One region of the Marinifilum fragile genome, then DNA from elsewhere that is predicted to be linked to it. Evidence: riboswitches for the same ligand, from Rfam matches in the RefSeq annotation. Region 1 holds a riboswitch; the other holds the start of a gene.
The links. Region 1 has a riboswitch for thiamine pyrophosphate ahead of ACKPCA_RS19100 (TonB-dependent receptor). Riboswitches for the same ligand answer to the same signal wherever they lie in the genome.
Positions count from the first base shown of each region.

Region 2: it holds a riboswitch for thiamine pyrophosphate, as region 1 does, so the genes downstream of both, ACKPCA_RS07630 (methyltransferase domain-containing protein) here and ACKPCA_RS19100 (TonB-dependent receptor) in region 1, are expected to answer to the same signal.

Region 1 is NZ_OY781962.1:4,696,904-4,702,822, reverse strand. Features, by position in the region: gene pnuC (nicotinamide riboside transporter PnuC) at 1-339, opposite strand, end outside; gene ACKPCA_RS19100 (TonB-dependent receptor) at 391-2,856, opposite strand; TPP riboswitch at 2,921-3,016, opposite strand; gene trxA (thioredoxin) at 3,110-3,550, opposite strand; gene trxA (thioredoxin) at 3,738-4,100, opposite strand; gene ACKPCA_RS19085 (CCA tRNA nucleotidyltransferase) at 4,311-5,732, shown strand; gene ACKPCA_RS19080 (monomeric [FeFe] hydrogenase) at 5,867-5,919, shown strand, end outside.
Region 2 is NZ_OY781962.1:1,936,226-1,942,144, forward strand. Features, by position in the region: gene thiE (thiamine phosphate synthase) at 1-49, opposite strand, end outside; gene thiM (hydroxyethylthiazole kinase) at 46-843, opposite strand; gene ACKPCA_RS07630 (methyltransferase domain-containing protein) at 941-1,642, opposite strand; TPP riboswitch at 1,739-1,838, opposite strand; gene ACKPCA_RS07635 (hypothetical protein) at 1,850-2,215, opposite strand; gene ACKPCA_RS07640 (hypothetical protein) at 2,438-2,857, shown strand; gene ACKPCA_RS07645 (C-GCAxxG-C-C family (seleno)protein) at 2,952-3,335, shown strand; gene ACKPCA_RS07650 ((deoxy)nucleoside triphosphate pyrophosphohydrolase) at 3,332-3,733, shown strand; gene folK (2-amino-4-hydroxy-6-hydroxymethyldihydropteridine diphosphokinase) at 3,718-4,089, opposite strand; gene folX (dihydroneopterin triphosphate 2'-epimerase) at 4,094-4,456, opposite strand; gene ACKPCA_RS07665 (SDR family oxidoreductase) at 4,466-5,188, opposite strand; gene ACKPCA_RS07670 (B3/B4 domain-containing protein) at 5,346-5,919, shown strand, end outside.

The DNA of each region.
Region 1 (5,919 bases):
GTTTACCAGTATGTAAGCAATAAAAACATAAATCAACATGCTTGCGCCAAATAGTGTTAGGAACAAAGCGCGACTTAGTCTGACCACAGGAAGCTGATCATCACTTTTATTGGCTCCCCTTGACCAAAGTACCCATCCATAAATACTGATAAAAACATAGTAGAACTGTAGTGACATATCAGCATACAGCTTGGCCACAAAAAACACATAGATATACATTACAGATGTAAGTAAACCTACTGGCCACAACCATTTATTCTGTTTTATTTCAAGGTACAGGAATAATAATCCTGATATGGTTCCTATGATTTCTACAATATTATCAATTATCCAGGTCATATTTTTAATTTAGGTAGAGACGTACGGCCGTACGTCTCTACAAATATTATCTTAAAATCGCAATGTCACACCTGCCAGAACATTTGTTCCTGCCTGTGGATAATAGTATTTCCATGTTTTTTCAACACCTTGCTCATACCAGTTTCCACCATATGCATTATTTTCATATTTGGCATCAAGTACATTGTTAATGCTTAACTGGAAAGCAACTTCTTTCATCCAACTTGGCTTGATACTGTAGTTCAATCTTAGGTTATGAACATGGTAAGCATCCAATTTTCGATCTGCACTCGCAGTATTGTCAAAGTACTGTTCCCCTACATACTTACTTACAAAACTTACATCAAAACCTTTTGCTGGAGTCCATGTTAAAATACTACTTCCAACTTTTTCTGGTGAGTAACTAATGTCAGTATCTCCTAGTTCTTTCCCTTTGTACTCTTCGTTCCAATTTTCATCGTAGTAAGTTGAATACTCTACAAAATCTTTAATTCTATTACGACTCAAAGTAAGGTTGGCATCCCATTTTAAAGTTGGTAAAATCTGAACGCCCCAAATCAACTCAACACCTGCTCTGTAACTCTTATCTACATTTGTCATGATATCGTAACCAACACTATTCTTTTCGCCTGTTGGTACCAACTGGTCTCGATAGTACATGTAGTAAAGGTTAACTCCGAAAGTAGCATTTTTAGATTTATAGTTGTACCCTAGTTCATAATCGAATAATGACTCATCAACAGGATATGAATTTGGATCGCCTTTGGCATCTTTAAAGTTTGCACGAGTTGGCTCACGATGTGCTACACCAAATGATGCATAAGCTGAGTTTCTATCGTTAAGGGTATAATACAATCCCACTTTAGGGTTGAAGAAATCAAATTTATGCTCCTGAACCAATGGCAAAAGATCATCATCCGTACCATCCATATCGTAAGAAATATGACGATACTGAACATCTCCATAAGCATTTAATTTATCGCTTAATTCAACATTCATCTTGGCAAAAACATTGTAATCGGTCTTTTCTCCAGTATTCAAATACCATTGATGTCCATTAGGAACTCCACCTTTTTGAGCCCAAAGAATATTACCGAAGTGATCACCATCATAACGATTCCAAGCACCACCGAAAGATGCATCTACCTTATTCTTACGATAGTTCAATGAGTAAGTAAACCCATAAAAGTCGTTCTTCAACCACTTTTGACGAGTTAAATCAGTTTTGGTAACTTCCTTTCCATCAACAGTAGGATTTGTTAACCCATAAGACTTGTAATCGGTAGTATGATAATCATTATCATCATCTTGAAACTGCTCATAGAAGCCTTTTCCTTTTGTATAATGCAATGCAGCATTCAAATTCAAGTTCGAAGTTAATTCCTGAGAGTAGAATAACTGGTAATGTGTTTGCTTGTAATTATCAGTTTGATTGTCGTAATATCTGGTAACACCATTTTCGTCGGTATATTCTCCTGCAGGATTGTATCTTCTGTCTTCATAATCATTAGGATCATCGGTGTTGATATTTGGGTTTCCCCACCAGCTGATACCTGTTTTCTGGTCACCTGAGATGATGTTGAATTTCAACATGCTTCTTTCAGTATAGTAAGTCCCACTTGCAAAAAATGATTCATGATCAGAAAATGCACGATCAACAAATCCGTCAGACTTTAACTTTGAATAACGAGCATCAAAACTAAATTTTCCATTGATTAATCCTGTTCCAGCTTTGAATGTATTACGGAAAGTATTGAACGATCCTGCAACACTTTGAACTTCGGCATAAGGTTCTGCGTTCACATTTTCTGTTTGGAAGTTAATGGTAGCACCGAAAGCTGCAGCACCATTGGTAGATGTTCCAACTCCACGCTGAATTTGAATGTTATCAACTGATGAAGCAAAGTCTGGCATGTTTACCCAAAATACACCTTGCGATTCTGAATCATTCAATGGCACACCATTAATTGTAACGTTAATACGAGAAGCATCAGTACCACGAATACGTAAAGCTGAATAACCAACACCATTACCTGCTTCTGATGATTCAACCAATGAAGGAGTCAAACTTAACTGGTATGGAATATCCTGACCTGTATTTTGCTTCCTCACCTCTTCTCCACCCAAATTGGTTACTGCTACTGGAGCTTTATTTCCTGCTCTTGTTGCTGCAACCAGAACCTCGTCGGCCATTATGGCAGTTGGATTTAATTTAAAATCTAAATTCTTTGATTCAGTAAGCTTTACAGAACTTTCCTTTGTTTCATAACCCAAAAAAGAGATCACAAATTGGTATTCTCCAGCTTTTAAATTTGTAAACTGATATTCACCATATGAATTGGCAACAGTTCCCAAATAAGTTTCTTTCACTGCAATTGCTGCCCCAGGTAGAGCATTTCCGCTTTTATCGGTAACTTTCCCTTTTAAATTTAATTGTGAAAAACCGATAAAGCATACAAATTGCAATACAATTAACAGAGTTGCTCTGCGCAAGACAGAGTTCATTTGCTTAAACATTGTGTAATAAATTAAAACGTTAATAAAATATTGCAATGAGGTATATATAAGATCAGGTTGGCGAAAAGTTAGCTCGCAATTTTCCTACGCCGGCATTATCCGGATCAGGTGTAAGGGTATGATCTCAGCCAGTTATAATTAGGCACCCCACTGTGATTTGGCGCAAAGATAGTCTGAAAACTAGCAAAAACAAAAAAGTCGGCAAAAAGCCGACTTTCAAAACCTAAACTATTATAATTACTCTAACCTATAATCAATTTGGGGCTTTCACTCCCAAAACGTCATTAATTGCTTTTACAAATGTGGCCTTAGGCAAAGCACCTTGAGCCATTGTTGGTTTACCTTCCATCGGCACAAACAGCAAAGATGGTATACTTCTGATTCCAAATGCAGCTGATACTTTTTGAGCCTTATCGGTGTCTACTTTATAAATCTGAATGGCATCGCCATATTCCTTTTGCAATTCCTTTAGTACAGGAGCAATTCTTTTACAAGGTCCACACCAATCGGCGTAGAAATCAACAATTACAGGCTTATTCCCTTCAAATTTCCAATCGCCACCTTTTTCGTAATCAAATACCATTTCTTTAAAACTATCATCATCTAAATGAATAATTTTAGCATCAGAATTCGATTGTGCGTAACTATTGGTTCCCATAAAAGCAACCAACATTATTATTAAAAATCTCTTCATTTTCTCTTTCTTTTCTAGTGCAAACACCGTTTCAGTTTTAATTCATTATCGCTCTAAAGCTAATAATGATTTGCTTTAAATTGTGTCTGCTCAACGACCGTTAATAACTCTTTAACTTTTCAGTAATCAACGCATATATCAATTCACGATTGATTTTAAAAAGGTTATTCATTTATTGTGATCGCAATTATTTTGCCTCAACCTTTAAAACTTCTGCAAAGGCTTGTTTAAAATTCTCTTTTGATAAGGCTCCCTGTGCCATTTGTGGTTGCCCATCCTTAGGAATGAATAACAATGATGGAATACTTTGAATTCCGAACATTGCTGATAATTCCTGTTCTTTCTCAGTATCTATTTTATAAATATCCAAAGCTTCACCATATTCTGCCTTCAACTCATCTAAAATTGGAGCCACCATTTTACAAGGTCCACACCAATCTGCATAAAAATCTACCAAACATGGTTTGTTGCCTTCAAATTTCCAATCTTTATTTTTTTCGAAATCAAATACTTTTTCTTTGAAAGATTCTTTCGTTAAATGTTCTACCATAACTAACACCTAAATTAATTTATTACTTTATATATCTACAAATCTATATATTTTTATCAAACAATTAACATACCAAAGCCTATTTTTCTATGAATTTTCATAATCCCCTTAATTAATTGTAATTTTGTCAGGAAATTAAACAGTCGGTATGTCATGTATCGACAACACAGTAGTAACAGCCTGATTACAGGCTATATGACTAATAAATAAGTGAGAGAACATTTAAAACATCCTATATTTTCAATCATATCAGAAATTGTAACTGAGGAAAATCTTGAAAGCTATGTAATTGGAGGCTATGTTAGAGATATATTTTTAAAGCGCAATTCAAAAGATATTGATGTTGTTGTAATTGGCAGTGGTATTGAATTGGCTCAAAAAGTTGCAAGCAGAGCTGGTAATCCTAAGGTATCTGTATTTAAAAACTTTGGTACTGCAATGCTAAAATTCAAAGATCTTGAAATAGAATTCGTAGGTGCCAGAAAAGAATCATATAACAGAGACTCTAGAAAACCAATTGTTGAAAATGGCAGTTTAGAAGATGACCAGAAAAGAAGAGATTTTACCATTAATGCGCTAGCATTAAGTCTGCACAAAGATAATTTTGGAGAACTCTTAGATCCATTTGGAGGCATTGATGATTTAAATAGCAAAATCATAAAAACACCAATGGATCCTATGATTACTTTCTCAGATGATCCATTAAGAATGATGCGTGCAATTCGTTTTGCTACACAGCTAAACTTTAAAATTTCCGATGTTACTTTCGAAGCTATCAAAGAGAACAGGGATCGCATTCACATCATCTCTAAAGAGCGTATTATAGAGGAGCTAAATAAAATTGTAATGTCAGCTAAACCATCAATCGGTTTTAAATTGCTTGAAGAATGTGGCTTGTTGAAAATTATATTTCCAGAGTTTCAAAGATTAAAAGGCAGAGAAACCAGAAATGGAATTAGCCATAAAGACAATTTTTATCATACTCTTGAGGTTTTAGATCAGTTGGTACCTCATTCCGACAATTTATGGCTTCGATGGTCGGCTCTGCTGCACGATATAGCCAAACCTAATACCAAAAAATTTGTAAATGGAATTGGTTGGACTTTCCATGCTCACAATTTTGTTGGGGAAAAAATGGTTCCTCGCATTTTTAAGAATATGAAATTGCCTTTGAACGAGAAAATGAAGTTTGTTCAGAAAATGGTACTGCTGCATATGCGCCCTATCGTTTTGGCACAAGAAGTAGTAACCGATTCTGCTGTTAGAAGATTACTTTTTGACGCTGGTGACGACATTGATGAACTCATGAAATTGTGCGAAGCCGACATTACCTCTAAAAACGAAGAGAAGGTTAAACGATTCTTGGATAACTTTCAATTGGTTCGTCAAAAACTAAAAGAGGTTGAAGAAAAAGATGCGGTTCGAAATTTCCAACCTCCAATTGACGGGCAAGAAATTATTGACACATTTAATTTGTCACCATGTAAAACCATTGGAGATATAAAAGTAGCCATAAAAGATGCAATTCTGGATGGAATTATTCCAAACGAAAGGGAAGCAGCCTATAATTTCATGATTGAAAAAGGAAAAGAGCTAGGCCTTGAACCAGTTGGCAAAAAAAAGAATAATTAGTTCGGAAATATTTCCGGACTTTTTTTTTCTGTTATATAACCTATTTCAATTTGTTAAACAGCACTTGATAGACTCGACATAATATCTACTTTTGCGGCAATTAAGCAATCTCACTATTTATAATTATACAACAAATGGCCTACGTTGATAATACAATGATTATCAGAAGAGATCTGTTATCGAAAAT
Region 2 (5,919 bases), 2.0 Mb from region 1:
CCAGTTCTTTATCTGTTACCAGATATAAACTTAAATCTTCCCTTATCATTCTACCGTACAAAATGCTTGTTCAATTTCAACTTTGCTTAGATTATACAAACAGTCCAAGAAATTCATTTGCAAGCTTCCAGGTCCATTAGATTTCGCTGTTGCCAATTCTCCAGTAATTCCCATTACAGTCATTCCATTAACGGCTGCTTCAAATAAATTATCGTTGGTAGCAGCAAAAGCTCCCAATAGAGCAGTTGCCGTACATCCCATTCCTGTTACCTTTTCCATCATCGAAGTTCCAAAGGCAACATTTTCAACTCGATTACCATCTGTGATATAGTCTACTTCTCCACTAACTACCACAATACACTCGTGCAATTGAGCCAAATATTTTGCAGAATCGATTGCTGAACTCGTAGATTCAACACTATCAACCCCCTTGGTTTTCATTTCCTGATTTACCAAAGCCATTATTTCAGATGCATTTCCTCTGATAATTTCTGGATTGCAATTGTTAATAATTCTCGTGGCTATTTCATTGCGGTAAGGTGTAGCGCCCGCACCTACAGGATCAAATACAATTGGAATTTTACTTTCATTAGCTCTCAATCCAGCAATAATCATTGATTCAACCCATTCCTTTGATAAAGTTCCCATGTTTAGAACCAACGCCGAAGCAATGCCAACCATGTCCTTCACTTCTTCCTGAGCATGTGCCATCACAGGCGAAGCCCCAATGGCAAGAAGTGCATTTGCGGTATTATTCATCACCACATAATTGGTAATGTTGTGCACCAAAGGAGAACTTTTTCTGATTGCTTCCAGGTTTTCTACAATTACTTTGTGATTCATTTATTTAATAATTTTAGGTTAGATAGAAGTCTCAAGATTAAAATAATCATTGTAGTGAGTCTTTAATAGTTATTTTAATCATGCTCGTTTCATCTTTCTATTTTTTAACAGCACAAATCGCCACATAATCACCACAATCATATCCTTCAATTGGTTCTTCGGCCACTTGATTCGAATACAGAGGATGCTTTGTTAGTGTTTGTGCAAATTGAAGATCCTTAAAGTTAGCATTTTTAATCATTTCTATTTTCTCCAAAGTCGTTCTCCACTTGGCAACTTTTACCAATTCTATTGGATATGGATCCCTGGGATGAACTCCTCCTAATAATTCATGTTCCCAAGTACCTACTGATTTAGCCAAATTGTAAAGAACCCCATACGAACTTTCTTTGGGTACATCAATCATTACAATTTTACCTCCTGGACGTAACGCTTCATAAGCTTTATCAACAGCCTTTTGTAAATCAGTAATATAGCTTGGTGTACCATTAAATAGAATCGTATCGAATTTCTCCTCTCCCAATTCCATTTCCTCGGCAGTCGTAATTTCAACATTTATGCCTCGCTCTTTGGCAAGAGCAGCCATTCCTTCTGATGGTTCAATTCCATTTTTAATGCTTATGCCAAATTCTTTGTCCAAAATGGTTTCGAATAGTCCACTTCCACATCCTACCGAGAATACATCTCCTGCATTTTCTAAGAAATGTGCCACTAATTTTACTTCCGAATAAAGAACATTTTCGTTTTCCAAAAACCATGCATCATAATCCGATGCATATTGATTAAATTTTGATCCCATTTTATGCTTTTGTTTTAAGTATTGTGCACAACAGTAGGAAACAAAAAAAAACCGCTCCACGAAAGTGAAACGGTTATATCTATATGGTAATAATTTATATCAGACAAATCGTTTCCCTACGCTACTATTATGCAGATCAGGTAAAAGGGTAAAATCTCAGCCTGAATAAATGATTCAAGCACCCCTAACGTGTTGACAAAGGTAAAATTATTTCATGAAATCTCTTGTATTTGTATAATAACCCGGAATAAAATATTTGGCTGGATCCTGGGCTATTCGTTCGTGATATCGAACACTTTCATAAATTGCTTCTGTAAGATGTAATGTAACTCCAATTATCTCCTGTCCAACTGTAAACGATTCTTTCTGGTAGTTTAAATTACCCAAATTTGACTTATCAAACTCCTTAAAACACTCTATTATAATCTCTTCCTTTTTTACATCAAAATTAAAAGGAGCTTTCTGTTCCTTATATTCCTTCCATTTGCTCAGATATTCCTCATCATTTAATACTTGTGCAAAACTAGAAAGAGAAACTAGTACAAATGCCAATAAACAAACAGTTGTTTTCATATGCATATCAGTTATTATGACTTAAATATACATTTATCATATCATCTAAACAAATTTGATATTCAACAATAGAATTAATTAAAAGTCAAACATATTATGCTATTATATTTTTTAAAACTATCACATAACAATAAGTAGGATGTAATTTTGTATTTTGGTAAATTTGGAAAAAAGAACTTTGATCCAGGTTAGGCTTCATCGGTTAAAATTTAAATAAGAAAAATGTATCAAAGAGACTATGTTTTAAGAATGATTGAGATGATTGGTGAATTGATCGCTCTAATTTTAGGTTTATTGAAAAAAAAGAACACAAAAAAAGCATCTCAGATTCTTGAGAATGCATATCGTGATTTTCTTAAAGAAGATGCTTCTTTCTTTAGGAGTTTGCCAAAAGATAAACTTACCAACAGTTTATTGCAAGAACACAACTATACCGATGAACATTTGCAGGTGTTAGCAGAATTATTTTATGCTGAAGCTGAAATACAGAATGCTAAAGAACAAAAAACACTTGCAAACGAATATTATGAGAAATCTTTAATTATATTTCGTTTTGTAGCCGAAAATTCTACAATGTTCTCTTTAAGTTTAGAAAATAAGATCAATATAATCGAAAACAAAATTAATTGTTGCAAATATTAAACATGACAAAGTTCATGTTGTAAAAGACCATATTTATTTGGTCTTTCATTTTGGAAACCGCTACATTTGTTGATAACCAACTTGAACCTTTGTAATGAGTTTTTTCCATAAGAGAACAAAAGCAGATACCGCTTTAAAATATTTTCATAAACCTCCGGGATATTACAATTGTGCACAAGCAATATTTAAAGCATTTCAGGAGGAATACCAAATCACAAACAATCAAATTGTTGAGCTTGCCAAATATGGTAATGGTAAAGCACCCAATGGATACTGTGGAGCCTACTATGCTGCTTTGGAACTGATTAAAGATAATCCTGATTTAAAAGAGGAGTTCACCAGAAGATTTCAAGAAAAATCAGATTATTTGACTTGCTTCGATATCAGGTTTAATTACTCAATGTCATGCAAAAACCTGGTAAAACTGGCTGCCAATTTGCTGGACGAAATTCATTCTGAACAAAAGGATTCAGAATGAAACCCATTCAGGTAACTGCAGCAATTATCCAAAAAGGTGATTTTATTTTGGTAGCACAAAGAAATCACCACGATGATTTGGGATTGAAATGGGAATTTCCTGGTGGAAAAATCGAAACAAACGAAACTGCTGAAGCATGCATGGTACGTGAACTTCATGAAGAGTTTGGCATTCAATCAAGAGTAACAGGCTTTCTGGGAGAGAACACTCACAATTATGGCAGTAAAATCGTTTGCCTAAAAGCATTTTTTGTTGAACATGTATCTGGCGAATTTCAAAAAAGAGTACACCAAAATATCAAGTGGGTACATTTCAATGAATTAGAAAACCTAGATTGGGCTCCGGCCGATATCAAGTTGGTAGATTTACTTCTTCAACATTTTCAATCAAGCAATTGATTTACTGAATCACGCAAAAAATCTCTGGTATGGTAATCTTCATCTATAATTTCTCCATTCCACACTACAATATCAAGGTCAATTACTCTTGGGCCAAATTTGGGTAAACTTCTATCGCGCCCCATCCTATCCTCAAGTCGTTTTAAGTAATTTCGAAACTCATCGATATCATGTTGTGTTTCAATCTTAACTGCTCCATTAATAAAATCATCCTGATCGGTAATGCCAATTGGAGCAGTTCTAATCCAAGACGAGTGCTTTCCCACCCTATGATCTTTTGCGAGCAAACATAACATCCTTTTGATATTTTCATTAGGATTTATATTTGATCCTATTCCAATAATACACGAGTTCATATTTTTATAAATTAGATATTCGGTTCGCTTCAAGTTCTATGGATACAGATTCAGCAAATCGCAACGCATGTGGCTTATCCACTTCAACTTTTGCCCACTCCACATTGGGATTTTTCATGATCAAATCTAGAACCTGCTGAGTCAAGTTTTCAAGCATTTTAAATTTGCCTTCCTGTACCAAAGCAATTACCTTTTTCGTAATCACTTTATAATTGTACGAGTTGTCAACATCATCTTTCCTAATGGCTTCACTAACATCTGTTTTAATACTCATGTTAATTACCACATCCTGTTTGTTTCTTAGTTCTTCAGGATTAAATCCAATGTATGTTCTAATCAGTAAATTTTTAATGCGAATAATTGCCATAATCTAATTTTATAAGAGTTGTTCTCCACCATCGCAGTACAATATCTGCCCGGTTAAGTTTTCGTTTTCCAAAATGTAATCTATCGATTGAAGAATTGGCTGTACACCTCCCGGCACTTTCATCGGAGTTTTATTGGCCAAATTCTTTAAATATTCCTCTCCTTTTCCCTTAGGAGGTAATGTCGCACCTGGAGCAATACCATTTACTCGTATGCTTGGACCACATTCCAATGCCATCATTTTTGTAAGATGTGCTAATCCCACTTTAGAAATGCAATAAGCGGCATGAGAATTTGAATACCCTGAAATTCGAGTATCTAAAAAATTAATAATTAATCCCTTATTGTTATTTAAAACAAAATCACGCGACAGAATGAATGGAGCTTTTAAATTCACATCCATTTGTAAGTTAAAGAGGTTTACATCTGTTTCGCGAATTACACCAGGATCAAAAACCGAAGCATTATTTACCAGTACATCCAATTGCTTGAAGTGCTTCATCACCCTATCAATCAATTGTTCTAATTCAACCTCATTGCTTAAGTCACATTGAAATATTTTGAATTTTTGTAATGGATAAATACTAATCAATTTTGCCTGTAATTCAAGAGCTTCTTTTTTGGATGAGTTGTAGTGCAATGCAATATTATATCCCTTAGCGGCCAAATGTTCGGCCACTTCTTTTCCTATTCTTTTTATTGCTCCGGTTATTAGGACATTTTTCTTTGTCATTTCAGATGTTTTTTATCGCTTTCCATTAAAATTAAAAAATATTCAATCGCTAAAGAAATTTATGATAAGATAATTTAAAGATTCACAGAAAATATCATTTTATAATTCCTATTTTTGATCATTGGATTTAACCATTCTGAAATTTAATAGGTAAAAGATGATAAATATTAGAATTGAGGAGGAACTTAAAAGTATATGGCCTGATCTTAAACTAGGAGTTATTCAATGTGATGTTGAAACACTAGAAAATTGTCCAGAACTTTGGAAAGAAATCAATGAGTTCATTGAGAGAAAGGAAAAAGAATTAGATCCTGAAAAAATAAGACAGCTACCTAGTGTAAAAAGCACAAAATTAGGTTATCGCAAAATTGGGAAAGATCCAAGCAGATATAGACCTTCCGCCGAGTCTTTACTAAGAAGAGTTGCAAGTGGCAAAGGATTATACAAAATTAACAATGTTGTAGATCTTCTAAATCTAGTTTCGATTAGCAGTGGGTTTTCTATTGGTGGTTACAATGCAGAGAAAATAAATGGTGAGGTTCAGTTAGGAATTGGCAAGAAAAATGAACCCTATGAAGGAATAGGACGTGGAGAATTAAATATTGAATTCTTACCCATTTTCAGAGATGAATTAGGAGCCTTTGGAAGTCCTACCAGCGATTCTAATCGTACAGCCATCACCAAGAACTGTACACAATTTTTAATGATCATTTTAAGCTTTCAGGGAGATA